Regions from separate parts of the Blautia sp. MSK.18.38 genome, predicted to be linked through region 2. Evidence: riboswitches for the same ligand, from Rfam matches in the RefSeq annotation. Region 2 holds a riboswitch; each other region holds the start of a gene.

Region 1 (3,188 bases), on a different contig from region 2:
CCAGTACATCACGGATGCTGTCTCCAAGCATGTTGAAAACAACAACACAGATCACGATAGCGATACCAGGGTAGATCATAAGCCATGGCGCCTTTGCCATGTAGGTTCTTCCTTCATTCAGCATCAGTCCCCACTCCGGTGTCGGCGCAGTTGCACCAAATCCCAGGAATGAAAGGGAAGCCAGCTCCAGCATCATAGTTCCGATATCTGCTGCCGCAGTTACCACCATCTGGGTTACCATGTTGGGAAGAATGTGTACAAGAAGAATTTTCCAGGTCTTTGTTCCGTTTACTATAGCTGCCTCTATGTAAAGACTCTTCTTGACTTTCAAGACCATACTTCGTGCAAGACGGGCATATTTTGTCCAGCTTACAGCCGCAATGGAGATAACGGCATTGACCAGGTTTGGTCCAAGCATGCCGGCAATGGCAATGGCCAGTACAAGCCCAGGGAAGGAGATCATCATATCTGCGATACGCATGATCACTGCATCCACAACGCCGCCGAAATATCCGGCAATAACTCCTAAAAATGTACCGATGACAAAGATCACCGCAACCAGACATAAGGTCATGATCAGAGAGGTTCTTGTTCCGAAGATAACACGGGAAAGAAGATCTCGTCCAAGCTTATCCGTTCCGAATAGATGAGCGGAGCTTGGCTCCTGCAGTGATTCGGTCATAACTGCATTCAGTGGATCATATGGTGAGAGCTGTGGCGCAAAGATCGCAATTCCGATCACCACGAGACCCAGAATGAAGAAAAGAGTGAACTGTTTATTTTCTTTGAATGTTCGTAATACCTTTTTCAATTATCTATCCTCCTTAAGTCTTGGATCGAGATAAGTATAGGACAGATCCACAAGCAGGTTGATGCACATGTACAGGATCGCGATCCAGAGTACATAGCCCTGTACAAGAGGATAGTCACGACAGGAAATTGCTTTTACTGCCATATTTCCCATTCCAGGCCAGTTGTAAATGATCTCTACAACTGCAGTACCTCCCAGAAGACTTCCAAGGGAAAGTCCCAGCAATGTTACCAGAGGAAGCATTACGTTAGGAAGGACGTGTTTCCAGAGAATAACGCTTTCCTTGATTCCACGCATTCTTGCACCTGTGACATAATCCTGGTGAAGTTCCTCCAGTACTGCACTTCTTACCTGTCTGGTATATTTTGCAGACATGGCAAGTGCAAGAGTCAGCGCCGGGAGGATCATGGATTTAAAATCAGTACTGCCTCCTGCAACATTGATCCAGCGAAGCTGAACACCAAAGATGCTGAGAAGGATCAGGCCCAGCCAGAAGCTTGGAACAGATACTCCCACAAAGGTAATTCCTCTCACAAAATAATCCGGGAATTTGTTCTGATATACAGCGGCCAGGATTCCAAGCGGTATGGAAATAATGACCATCATCAGAAGTGCCAGCAACGACATCCTCAGCGTCGGCCAGAAACAGGATACCAGTTTATCTGTTACCGGCATTTTGAAAGAATAGGACTGTCCCATATCTCCTGTAACAACACCCTTCAGCCAGGAACCATACTGCACGAGAAAGGGCTGATCAAGGCCAAGCTCATGTCTTGTCTGTTCCAGAAGCTCTGGTGTAGGAAGATTACCACACTCTGTCAGCATGATCTCCGCAGGATCACCAGGTGACAGATAGGTCAGTCCAAATGTGAAAAAGCTGATTCCAAATAATACAATGATGATCTGGAGAAATCTTTTTCCTACTTGTTTCTTTGTCACGTTTTACTCCTTTCCTCATTTGATGCGATTTTAACATTGCCGTTTTAATTTAGTTAGATAAAAGAAACTATTGGATTCTTAATATGCAGAATATGCATGGAATTTTAGAAAATTTGCACGAAAAAAGCCCGTGACGAAATACGGGCACACAAAATAAATATGCTTCCTATCTTCCGTAAGAATCATTTTAAAACAATTGCAAGCAGGTCTCCTGACTTAGGATCCTTACCCTCAGGCACCTTCCCGGTCTATTTCTCACGTACTCGACCAGTGGTACTTTGTCTGAGGATTCCCCCTTACAGTGACGGGATCGTACCGGATTTACACCGGTTTCCCTATTAATCCTCTCAGAACTTACAACGGCTGATGTGAAAATCAGCAAATGCTGTTAAATTACTGCAACATTATATGATAAAACTATAGTTTATGTCTATGGAAAAATGTTATATTTTTAGAAAACTCATAAATTTTGTTAAAGATGCTTGAATTGTATATATCCCCCATGGGGGATATGACAATTGGATTTATCTGATCTGCTAAAAAAAACACGGATTTTACCTCGCTGTTTTTACAAATAGAATAGCAAATGGTAAAACCCGGTTTTCTTACTGTTTCAATATGATTTCAGACAGAAGCGTTCTGAAAAGGTTGTTTACTATCAGGTCAGAGTCTCCGTGATCGCTGCATATGCGATCATTGGTCCGTCTTCAATAATGTTCAGACTGGCTGTTTGATAAAGTACGACTCCGTTTTCAGTTGCAATAGATGTGTAAAGTAAATTTCCATAGTAATCTTTCAGTTCACCCAGTTCTTCTCCCTTAAAGAAGTACTCTCCAGGCTTCTTGGATGGATACCAGCATCCGGTATACGGCGCATATTCATAGACTACATTTTCAAGAAGCATCTGACGGTAATGCTTCAGACCATGACATTTCTTTCCCTGGAGATGAAAAACAAGGTGACGGACGTCTCTTTTATCCTGTTCTACTTCCTCCCAGGTCCAGTAGCTGTGTCCGCCTCTTTCGATGAGAATACTTGGAATTCCAAGAGAAGAAGCATAATTGTAGGCGCCACCTGTGGCGGTTGTGGAACGGACCACATATTTTACGCCGATATGCCGTGCCATATGTAATGATTTCTCTGCTGTCTTTTCATCTACAACCCCTACATAATAAACATAGGGATGAAGCTGTTCGAACCCATCTCCGCTATGCAGGTCGATATAATAATCTGCTATGGAAAAAAGCTTTGTCACTATAGCATAGGCAATACGATCTGCAGCTGTTCCCTCAGGATCTCCGGGGAAAACGCGGTTCAGGTTCTTGCCATCCTCATAGACCAGACTCATGGTGCGATGCTCAAAGCCACTGACATTGACCAGTGGAACGATGATCACATTTCCCTTCAGTTCTTCCGGTTGAAATTCTTTTGCAAGTTC
Region 2 (3,188 bases):
TTTTCTGCTCTGCCATACTTGGATTTATATAGGAATTCCTTTGTTTTTCAGAAAAAATTTATGCAAAGCGGACATTCGTATTCCGCTCTGTCACATGTTCTCAAACAGTAAAAGAGGTGTATTTTTATGTATCTTTCTGATATGCATACCCACTCCATCGCCAGTGGTCACGGCACGGAATGTACCATCACCAACATGGCACGCGCAGCTGCCGAGAAAGGTCTCCGGCTTCTCGGGATCACTGATCACGGTCCCGGCACTCTGGCAGCCGGAACTTCCTCCTATTTCCGCAGCCTTACCTATTCTCCCAAAAAACATTTCGGTGTAGAATTACTCTACGGAATTGAACTGAATATCCTTGACCGCAGCGGAACGGTAGATTTAGATCAGGAATTATTATGTAAACTTGATTACGCCATTGCCAGCATGCATGCCTGGAATTACCGCTGCGGTACCAGAGCCGAAAACACAGAAGCTTTTATCAATGTAATGAAAAACCCCTGTGTAAAGATCCTCGGACATAGTGATAACACTCATTACCCGGTTAATTATGATGCGCTTGCAAGGGCTGCCAGGGAAACCGGCACGATCTTTGAGATCAACGAAGCTTCTCTTGCACCTTATGGCTATCGTGGCGACACAAGAGAAAACTGTTTCGAGATCCTTCGATGCTGCCGCAAATATGATCTACCGCTGCTTCTTTCCAGTGACAGCCATGGCCCGGAGCATATCGGAGATTTTACCTGTGCTGCTGAGTTTGTTCATCAGGCCATGTTTCCGGAACAGCTGATCCTCAACAACCAGATTCCCAGACTCAAGGTTTTTCTCCAAACCAGAGAATGATCTTCTGTATCTTTTCCGACAGATAACAGATATTGTCCCCCAAACAAAACAGGCCAGTTCAAACACAGGAATATACATTTTCCTGTATCTGAACTGGCCTGTTTTTTATTTTTCCCGCTGCTTCCGTACAATTTCCGCAAGCTCGCTATATTTACCTGTAACATATCCGAAATTTTCTCTTCTGTGAGGAAGCTTGCATTCGGTGCAGTCTTTAATCCCGCTTTCCGTAAAGCGGAAATTACCACCACATTTATCTCCCAGTGCATATAAAGGACAATAGCAGAACAGACAATTGAAGTTCTCCGGATCTGCTCCTTTATGGCACGGAAAATACTCACAGTTTTTGTGGCTGAAGTAAGAGTATTCTTTGCCTTCCCAGTATGGTTTCTCCATGGCTCTTTTCTCCTCTCCTGACATAACCACACATAACTTTTTCCTATAAAAAAGAGGTAGCGATGCCACCCCGGGGTAGAAATATAATCCGTTCATGAGTGCGCGGAGGGAACGAATGTATCCGGAGTAGTATCGCCTGCCATTTAATCATGTATAATTCATATGAACAGGCGCATTCCATAAAAAAATGCCTACTCTCGTAAAAAAGTAGACAACGTCCCAGGGGTGCGGAGTCCCTGAAATGGTTGTTACACTTTACACGGAAGTTTAACCTCGCCATAACAAGCAGGTTTCCTGGCTCCGGGATCATGGCTCCTCTCTCCTTCTCATACATACGTACAATGGACTATGAGATTCGCTCCTCCGTTACAGTGACCGGATCGCTCAGGTTTCACACCTGATTCCCTTTTCTGTGGACTTCTGATAATCAATATATAACTGTCAGCTATCCTCAGCACTTGCTATGTTCAATATGGAATTATACTGACATTATAATAACATCCTGTTAATTATATGTCAATACTGTTTTCAATATTTATACATTTTTGAGCATATTTTATTGCTGTTCACTCCGTTCCATGGGTTTTCAATATTTTTTCCGACGTCAAAAACAGCCCGACAAACTGCTGTCGGGCTGCTGTATTTTTATTTTCTGTTGTACGTTTTTATTATACAAGACGTCTTACAGATACAATTGTTCTGTATGTAGCATCATTGCTGATCTTGATCCCGTCCTGAGAGTTCGATGCATGAACGATCTGGCCATTACCCATGTAAATAGCCACGTGTCCGCCATAGCAGATCAGATCTCCCGGCTGTGCATCTGCGTAGGATACTTCTGTACCTGCATTCTGCTGCTCATAGGAGGTTCTCGGAAGGCTGACTCCGAAGTTCGCATAGACACTCTGTACAAATCCGGAGCAGTCTGCACCATTGGTAAGGCTTGTTCCGCCCCATACGTAAGGATTTCCCACAAACTGTGTAGCATAATTCACAACAGAAGATCCGGAACCGCTACTGTAAGAAGAACTGTCACTGTCTGAAGATGTATCCTCTGCATTAGATGTGTCCTCTGCACTTTCTTCAGATGCGTCTGTGCTGTTATCGTAATCTGCGTCTGCATTATCCTCTGTATTCTCAGTATCCTCGGACGCATCATCATTCTCACCATTGTCTGCATCTTCATCCACATCCTCGGTGTCATCTTCTGCAGTATCCTCATCTGCATTCTCGATCACGTCGCCGTCCTCATCGTACTGTCCGTCTTCGCTCTCGTCCGCCTCATCCTGCTGTGCTTCCTGCTCTGCCTGGCGTCTTGCTTCCTCTTCTGCCTCAGCCTGTGCTCTCGCTGCTGCTTCAGCCTCGGCCTGACGTCTTGCCTCTTCCTCTGCTGCAATACGCTCAGCCTCTAATCTCTGAAGCTCTGCAGTCTGCTCTGCAAGAAGGTTGGCATAATCTGTAGCCTGCTGCTGTGCGTAGGCGATCTCATTATCATAATCTGCGGATGTGGCACGCTTCTCATCCAGCTGTGCCTGCAGGTTCTGGGACTCTGCCTCATATTCCTGCTTCATTCCCTCCAGCTCTGCCTTCTCCTGTGTGTACTGTGCCTCCAGGTTTGCCACCTGCTGGATCGTATTGGAATATTTTTCAAGACTCTTACGGTCCTGCTCATAAGTCTTCTGTGTGTACTCTGCTCTTGTAAGAAGGTCAGACAGGTTCTCTGCATTCAGCATCATCTGGAACCATGCATCATCTCCACCCTTCTCATAGAGATACTGGATACGTTTCTTCATTGCCTCATACTGTTTCTGCTTGGCATTTTTGGCCTTCTCAAGGTTGGTCTGTGTAGATGCAATGTCGGCTTCCTTATTGGAGATATCTCCCTCCAGTGTCTGGATCGAAACCATCACGTTTACAAGATTGGCATCAAGAGTTGAAATCTCGCCTTCAAT
Region 3 (3,188 bases), on a different contig from region 2:
CTTATAATATATTTGCAGCGATCCTTCGGGCACTTGGAAACAGCAGATCTCCGTTGATCGCAATGACAGTGGCAGCAGTGATCAATGTGGGACTGGATCTGTTATTTGTGGCGGTTTTTGGCTGGGGTATTGCCGGAGCAGCAGTGGCAACCGTTATCGCACAGGGATTTTCAGCCTTGTACTGTTTGATCGTATTACGTAAAATCCCGGATATCCGCCTGGAAAAGAAGGACTTTTACAGGCAGCCCTCTATGAGCCTGCGGCTTTTGGAACTGGCGGTTCCTCTTGCGATACAGAATGTGATCATCTCCGTGGGAGGACTTGTGGTACAGTATGTGATCAATGGATTTGGTTTTCTGTTTGTGGCGGGATTTACGGCATCGAACAAGCTGTATGGGGTTTTGGAGATGGCTGCCGTTTCATATGGATATGCTATTACAACCTATGTGGGCCAGAATCTTGGTGCAAAAAAATACCAGAGGATTCGAAAAGGCGTGCGCAGCGGCACTTATATGGCAGTGCTCACTTCGGCTTTCATTTCCGGCATGATGGTACTGTTTGGACGTAATGTACTGTCCCTGTTTGTATCCGGTGAACCGGATCAGACCCGACAGGTATTGGATATAGCATATAAGTATTTGTTTATTATGGCTGTCTTTTTGTGGGTGCTGTATCTGCTGTATGTGTATCGTTCCGCTATCCAGGGCCTGGGTAATACTTTGATTCCGCTTGCCAGCGGCATTGCAGAATTTATAATGCGTGTCAGTGTTGCGCTGCTGCTGCCAAAACTGATCGGTGAAGATGGAATATACTATGCAGAGATCTGTGCATGGAGCAGCGCAGCTGTTTTATTATTCGTAAGTTATATGATCATTATACGGAAATATAAAGAAGTCACCGTTCATACATAATGTTATTTACTTAAGAGATTTATAATAATACAGGCAGAAAATATCCGGGTTTCACTATGAAATGTTCAGATATTTTATATTTGACAAAAAACTATTTATATAAAAAGAAAAGTATGATATTATAATATTTATTCATTGCAACTATGAAAATTGAATAGTCAGAAGGGTGTACAAAGTACTTAATAAGGAATCTGGTGAAATGCCAGAACAGCCACCGCTACTGTGACAGGGACGAAAACCAAAATATCACTGGAGAGATCCGGGAAGATGGTAAGTAGGAAGAACTGGAGTCAGGAGACTTGCCTTTTTGACAGAAGAATTCTGATTCGGATGGGATACAGAAGGAATAAGCTCTGCCTGAGGTAGAGGTTTGTTTTTTGTGCTGATATGATGCTGGATCATATCAGCTTTTTTTATTTTAACCGAATAAACAGATGAAAAATGAGGAGAAATGAAAATGGGAAAAGTAATTGCAAAGCGTTTTATATTTATGATTCCGGTAGTGCTGGCGGTTACATTTATTATTTTTATGCTGAGTTTTATATCGGCAGGTGATGCGGCCAGAGTGCTGGCGGAGAAAAAATATGAGCATCCGTCACCGGAGCAGGTAGAAGAAGTACGGCATGAGGAAGGACTGGATCAGCCGGTGCTGGTACAATACGGGAAATGGCTGGATCAGGCACTTCATGGCGATTTTGGAAAATCATATTCTACCAGAAAACCGGCTTTTGAGGAATTAAAAAGATATTTTCCACAGACATTTAAACTGGCAGTTACTTCGTTTTTATTGTTGATGATCGTGTCAGTCCCTCTTGGAATTTTGTCGGCAATTTATGAAAACAGAGTTCTGGATAAAGTCATTCGCATTTTGTCGTCCCTCAGTGTATCTATGCCGTCTTTCTGGATCGGTCTGATGCTGCTCTATATATTTGGAGTAAAGCTAAAAGTGATTTCCGTGATCGGAGGAGATGCCGGAGGCATCCCGATTCTTGCGGCATTTGCCATGGATATCAGTTTCTTTGGAATTATGACGAGATTGATCCGTACCAATATGATACAGGTGCTGAAGCAGGATTACATACGTGCCAGCAGAGCTAAGGGATTGTCATCTGTAAATGTAATTTTGCGTCATGGTCTGAAAAATATCCTGATTCCTGTGCTGACACGTCTGGTATCAATTGTGATCGGTTTTTTCTGTGGCTCAGCTGTGATAGAAAGTATTTTTTCAATTCAGGGAATCGGAAATCTGGCATTGAAATCCGTGATCTCAAAAGACACTCCGGTGCTGCAATGTTTTATCTTTATTCTGGCTGTTGGCATTGTAGTATTAAATTTTCTTGTGGATATCGCCTATTCTGCGATTGACCGGCGAATCCAGTTAAAGTAAAGGAGAGATCATAGAATGGGAAGCAGAAGAAAGCAGAAAACAGAAAAAAGCATGATCCAGAATCTGTACTGGAAACAGGTATTCCGGTCACCGAAAACAAAAATAGGATTGATGGTGGTCATAATTTTTGCATTGGCAGCTATTTTTGCACCTGTACTGGCGCCGCATGATCCACTGCTTGTGGATGTTTCGATAAAATTAAAGAATCCGTCGGCGGCATATCCTTTAGGTACTGATCAGCTGGGACGATGTATTTTATCAAGACTTCTCTGGGGCAGCCGGTATTCACTGAGCTATAGCTTTACGGTGCTTCTGATTACTGTATGTGTCGGGGTGCCGATCGGACTGTTTGCCGGATATGTAGGTGGAAAAATCGATTCCATAATTATGAGGATCATTGATGTATTTATGGCTATGCCGGTCTTTATTGTGGCACTTGCCATTGCAGGAACCGTAGGAGCCAGCGGCGCTCATCTGATTCTGTCCTTATCGGTCGTATCCTGGGCAGAATATGCAAGGCTTGCCCGAGCATTGACACTTCAGGAAAAAAATAAAAATTATATGACCGCACTAAAAGCCGGCGGCTGCGGCCACGCAAGGATCATATTTAGGCATGTATTGAGAAATATCCTGCCATCTGTGATCGCACTGGCAACAATGGAAATCGGTTCGATCATTCTGTCAATTGCCGGTTTTTCCTTTATCGGCCTTGGTGTGCAGGCACCGACACCGGAATGGGGGATCATGCTCAGTGACAGTAGAAGTTATATCCAGACTTATCCAAGACTGATGTTTTATCCGGGCATACTGATCATGATCATTGTTCTGGCATTTAATTATCTGGGGGAGGGAATACAGAATGGAACAGCCCAAAAATGATGTCCTAAGGG
Region 4 (3,188 bases), on a different contig from region 2:
TGCAAGTCCGATGAGAACTGCCACATACATGGATGTTCTGAGCACCTTATCTTTTTTTCTCTGTGAAGCTGTTTCTTTCACTGCATTTTCTCCGATCAGTCAAGATTTACGTCCGGATATAATCCCTTTGCAAAAGTTTCGATTCCGTCCTGGGTACGTGTTGCACTTGCATACATCTCACTGAGCATGATCGGGTAAACACGTCCGTTCTTTACTGCGTCAAGGCTCTTCAGGGACTCATCATCCTGGATCACTGCAAGCTGGCTGTTCTTAACAGTTTCCGGATCATCTCCTGCATATGGCATGTAAACCACAAAGATCACGTCAGGGTTGGCTGCGATGATATCCTCTTTTCCAACGGTGGAAGCATCCGGGTTTGCAAGAGTTGCGCCTAACTGTGTTACCATATCTCCGCCAAGGCTCTTTACGCCATAGTTTGTGATGTCATCTCCAAGAGGCTCCAATACCATTACGCTTGGTTTGTCTTTTACATCTGCAGTTGCAGTAAGAGTTTTGTCGATCACTGCTTTTGCATCATCAACGATAGCCTGTGCTTTGTCCTGTACATCGAAGATCTTTCCGATATTTAAGATATCTGTGAATTCATTTTCCAGTGTTCTGTCGCCGTCCGGACGAGTATTGGTGTTGTAGTAGGTGTTGCAGCCTTTGTCGATCCAGTCTGTTACATTTCCCAGATTCTCATCAGAGAAAAGAGAGCTCCAGGATAAGATCATATCCGGCTCCAGCATTGTTACAGTTTCAAGGGATGGGGTAAATTCGTCAAGATAATTTGTTTTTGAGAATGCTTCTTTGAGATCTTCCGGAACTTCATTATCAAGACCTGCGGTAGCTACCAGGTGGTCTTCCAGACCAAGTGCGAGCATAGTCTCAATGCTTCCCTGATATACAGCAAGGACTTTTTCCGGTGCTTTTTCATAAGTGGTTTCGATTTCGTTTCCATCGTAATCATAGGTTGTGATGGTCAGAGGATATTCTGTCTTGGTTGCCTCTGCGGAAGAATCTTCGGTGTCTGCAGACTCTGTACTGTCTTCTGCTGCCGGCTGATTGTCTTCCTTGATGGTCTCGGAGTCTGCTCTCTCTGCGGCATAAACAGCCGGAGCTGCTGATACGGTCATTGCCGCTGCCATTACCATTGCCATGATTCTTGTGGATACATACTTGTTTTTCATTTCATTTCCTCTCTTTTCGCCTGTTTTATCTCCTGTTGCCTATGGGTAACCGAAAAGATGGGGCTTCATAAAATCTGCACGGAACACTTTGTACGGAAGCTCCCACTTACATACTGTCAAGCAGGTTTCCTGACTTACAGACTCAGAAAAAACTCCGCAAAATAAAAACTGATACACCATTCATCTTTTAGCCGATCATGAATGATGTATCAGAATTTTCTCCAGAATCTCTCTGACATCGGGATTTCGCCTTCTCACATGAGTTTCTGCAATGGCATGTGAAATCCCTTCTTCTGTATACAGTGGCCGCAACCGCTCAGGCTTTTTACCCGATTCCCTCTCACAGTATCCGACAGCATATGTGCCGGTGATACTGTCCACTTCACAGCAATTCAATTACGCTGATACTGATTCTAACATACCGGTTTTCCAATTACAACCTTGAGGCCGGATTTTTACATTTTTTTGCAGAAATAGTCTGCCCGGAGAGATCCCTCTCAGATCTTTTTCAGCTTGGCAAAACCGGCGAACATTTTTTTCACGCCGACTTTGTCAAAGTCTACCGTCACTTCGTAGTCTCTGCCGCCGTCTGCGATATTTTTTACGATACCGACTCCGAATTTCACATGACGGACCGTGTCTCCCTCACCATAGTCCAGGCTGTCCGCCTTCTTCACTGTGAAATCTTTTTTCTGCAGGGTGCTCTTTGCCTGGAAATTCATTTTCATCTGGGCATAGGCGCTTTTCGGAGATACGATATCATCTACCCTGGGCTTTTTCTCCTGAATGGTATGTCCAAGATCTACCAGCTCCCGTGGAACCTCCCTTACAAAACGTGACACACGGTTATACTGAGTCTCCCCACGGATCATCCGCTGTTTTGCACAGGTTAAGGTCAGTTCCTTCATGGCACGGGTGATCCCCACATAACAGAGCCTTCGCTCCTCCTCGATATCCGACGGATCACCGGACCAGATGGAAGCATACCCCGGAAAAACACCGTCCTCCATTCCCACGATAAATACATTTGGGAATTCCAGTCCCTTGGCACTGTGAAGGGTCATCAGCAGCACATAATCCTGATCCGGATCAACAGAATCGATATCTGCCACCAGTGCGATCTCCTCCAGAAATGCAGAAAGTGTTGCCGGCTGTCCGGCCTCCTCCATGGCTTCCTGGAAGGATTCTGTCTTGGAGATCAGCTCATCGATATTTTCGATCCTCGCCTGGGCCTCCTCCGTTTTCTCTGCCTCCAGTTCCTTCACATAACCGGTAAGCTCAATGACCTCTTCCAGGGTTTCACGGACTGTATAGGCCTCTGCCTTACTTTTCAGTCCCTGGATAAAGGATACAAAATCATTGATCTTTCCTGCTGCCCTGCCAATGGACGGTACTTCCTCCACCACGCGGAGCGCATCGTAAAAGCTCAGGTTCATCATATCCGCATAGTCCTGGACACGGCCGATGCTGGTGAGTCCGATCCCTCTTTTTGGCACATTTAAGATCCTGCGCACAGCCAGATCATCACTGGCATTGTCAAGGGTCTTCAGATAGCTTAACAGATCCTTGATCTCTTTGCGGGCATAAAAGTTCACGCCGCCGACAATCTTATAAGGAACATTTGCCAGGAGAAATTTCTCCTCAAAGAGACGGGACTGGGCATTGGTCCGATAAAGTACTGCACAGTCCTTGTACTGGAATTTCCCGTTGCGGCGCCCCTGGATGATCTCTCCTGCAACATACTCCGCTTCCTCAAATCCGTTGTTGAACTGACGGAAATGTACTTTATCGCCCTCTTCGTTCTCTGTCCAGAGGCGTTTTTCCTTACGCTCTGTGTTGTTGACGATCACCTCATTGGCTGCATTGAGGATGTTCTGGGTAGAACGGTAATTCTGTTCCAGGCGCACCACCTTAGCCTCAGGAAAAACCTTCTCAAAGCCTAAGATATTCCCGATATTTGCTCCACGAAAACGATAGATGGACTGATCATCATCACCA

What was found. A riboswitch is a leader RNA that binds a small molecule or an ion and turns the genes downstream of it on or off. The one in region 2 is predicted to bind cobalamin.
Region 1: linked by a shared signal. The riboswitch ahead of nikB (nickel ABC transporter permease) and the one ahead of NE638_RS10950 (cysteine-rich small domain-containing protein) in region 2 are both predicted to bind cobalamin.
Region 3: linked by a shared signal. The riboswitch ahead of NE638_RS13275 (ABC transporter permease) and the one ahead of NE638_RS10950 (cysteine-rich small domain-containing protein) in region 2 are both predicted to bind cobalamin.
Region 4: linked by a shared signal. The riboswitch ahead of NE638_RS03995 (ABC transporter substrate-binding protein) and the one ahead of NE638_RS10950 (cysteine-rich small domain-containing protein) in region 2 are both predicted to bind cobalamin.

Annotation. Positions count from the first base shown of each region.
Region 1 covers NZ_JANFYP010000015.1:59,373-62,560, forward strand. The annotation lists gene nikC (nickel transporter permease) at 1-811, opposite strand, end outside; gene nikB (nickel ABC transporter permease) at 812-1,750, opposite strand; cobalamin riboswitch at 1,935-2,123, opposite strand; gene NE638_RS10690 (M14 family metallopeptidase) at 2,409-3,188, opposite strand, start outside.
Region 2 covers NZ_JANFYP010000016.1:8,681-11,868, forward strand. The annotation lists gene NE638_RS10945 (phosphatase) at 127-843, shown strand; gene NE638_RS10950 (cysteine-rich small domain-containing protein) at 949-1,236, opposite strand; cobalamin riboswitch at 1,504-1,673, opposite strand; gene NE638_RS10955 (C40 family peptidase) at 1,905-3,188, opposite strand, start outside.
Region 3 covers NZ_JANFYP010000022.1:7,763-10,950, forward strand. The annotation lists gene NE638_RS13270 (MATE family efflux transporter) at 1-911, shown strand, start outside; cobalamin riboswitch at 1,059-1,232, shown strand; gene NE638_RS13275 (ABC transporter permease) at 1,369-2,298, shown strand; gene nikC (nickel transporter permease) at 2,314-3,177, shown strand; gene NE638_RS13285 (ABC transporter ATP-binding protein) at 3,158-3,188, shown strand, end outside.
Region 4 covers NZ_JANFYP010000004.1:65,876-69,063, forward strand. The annotation lists gene NE638_RS03990 (FecCD family ABC transporter permease) at 1-81, opposite strand, end outside; gene NE638_RS03995 (ABC transporter substrate-binding protein) at 96-1,190, opposite strand; cobalamin riboswitch at 1,294-1,589, opposite strand; gene pcrA (DNA helicase PcrA) at 1,688-3,188, opposite strand, start outside.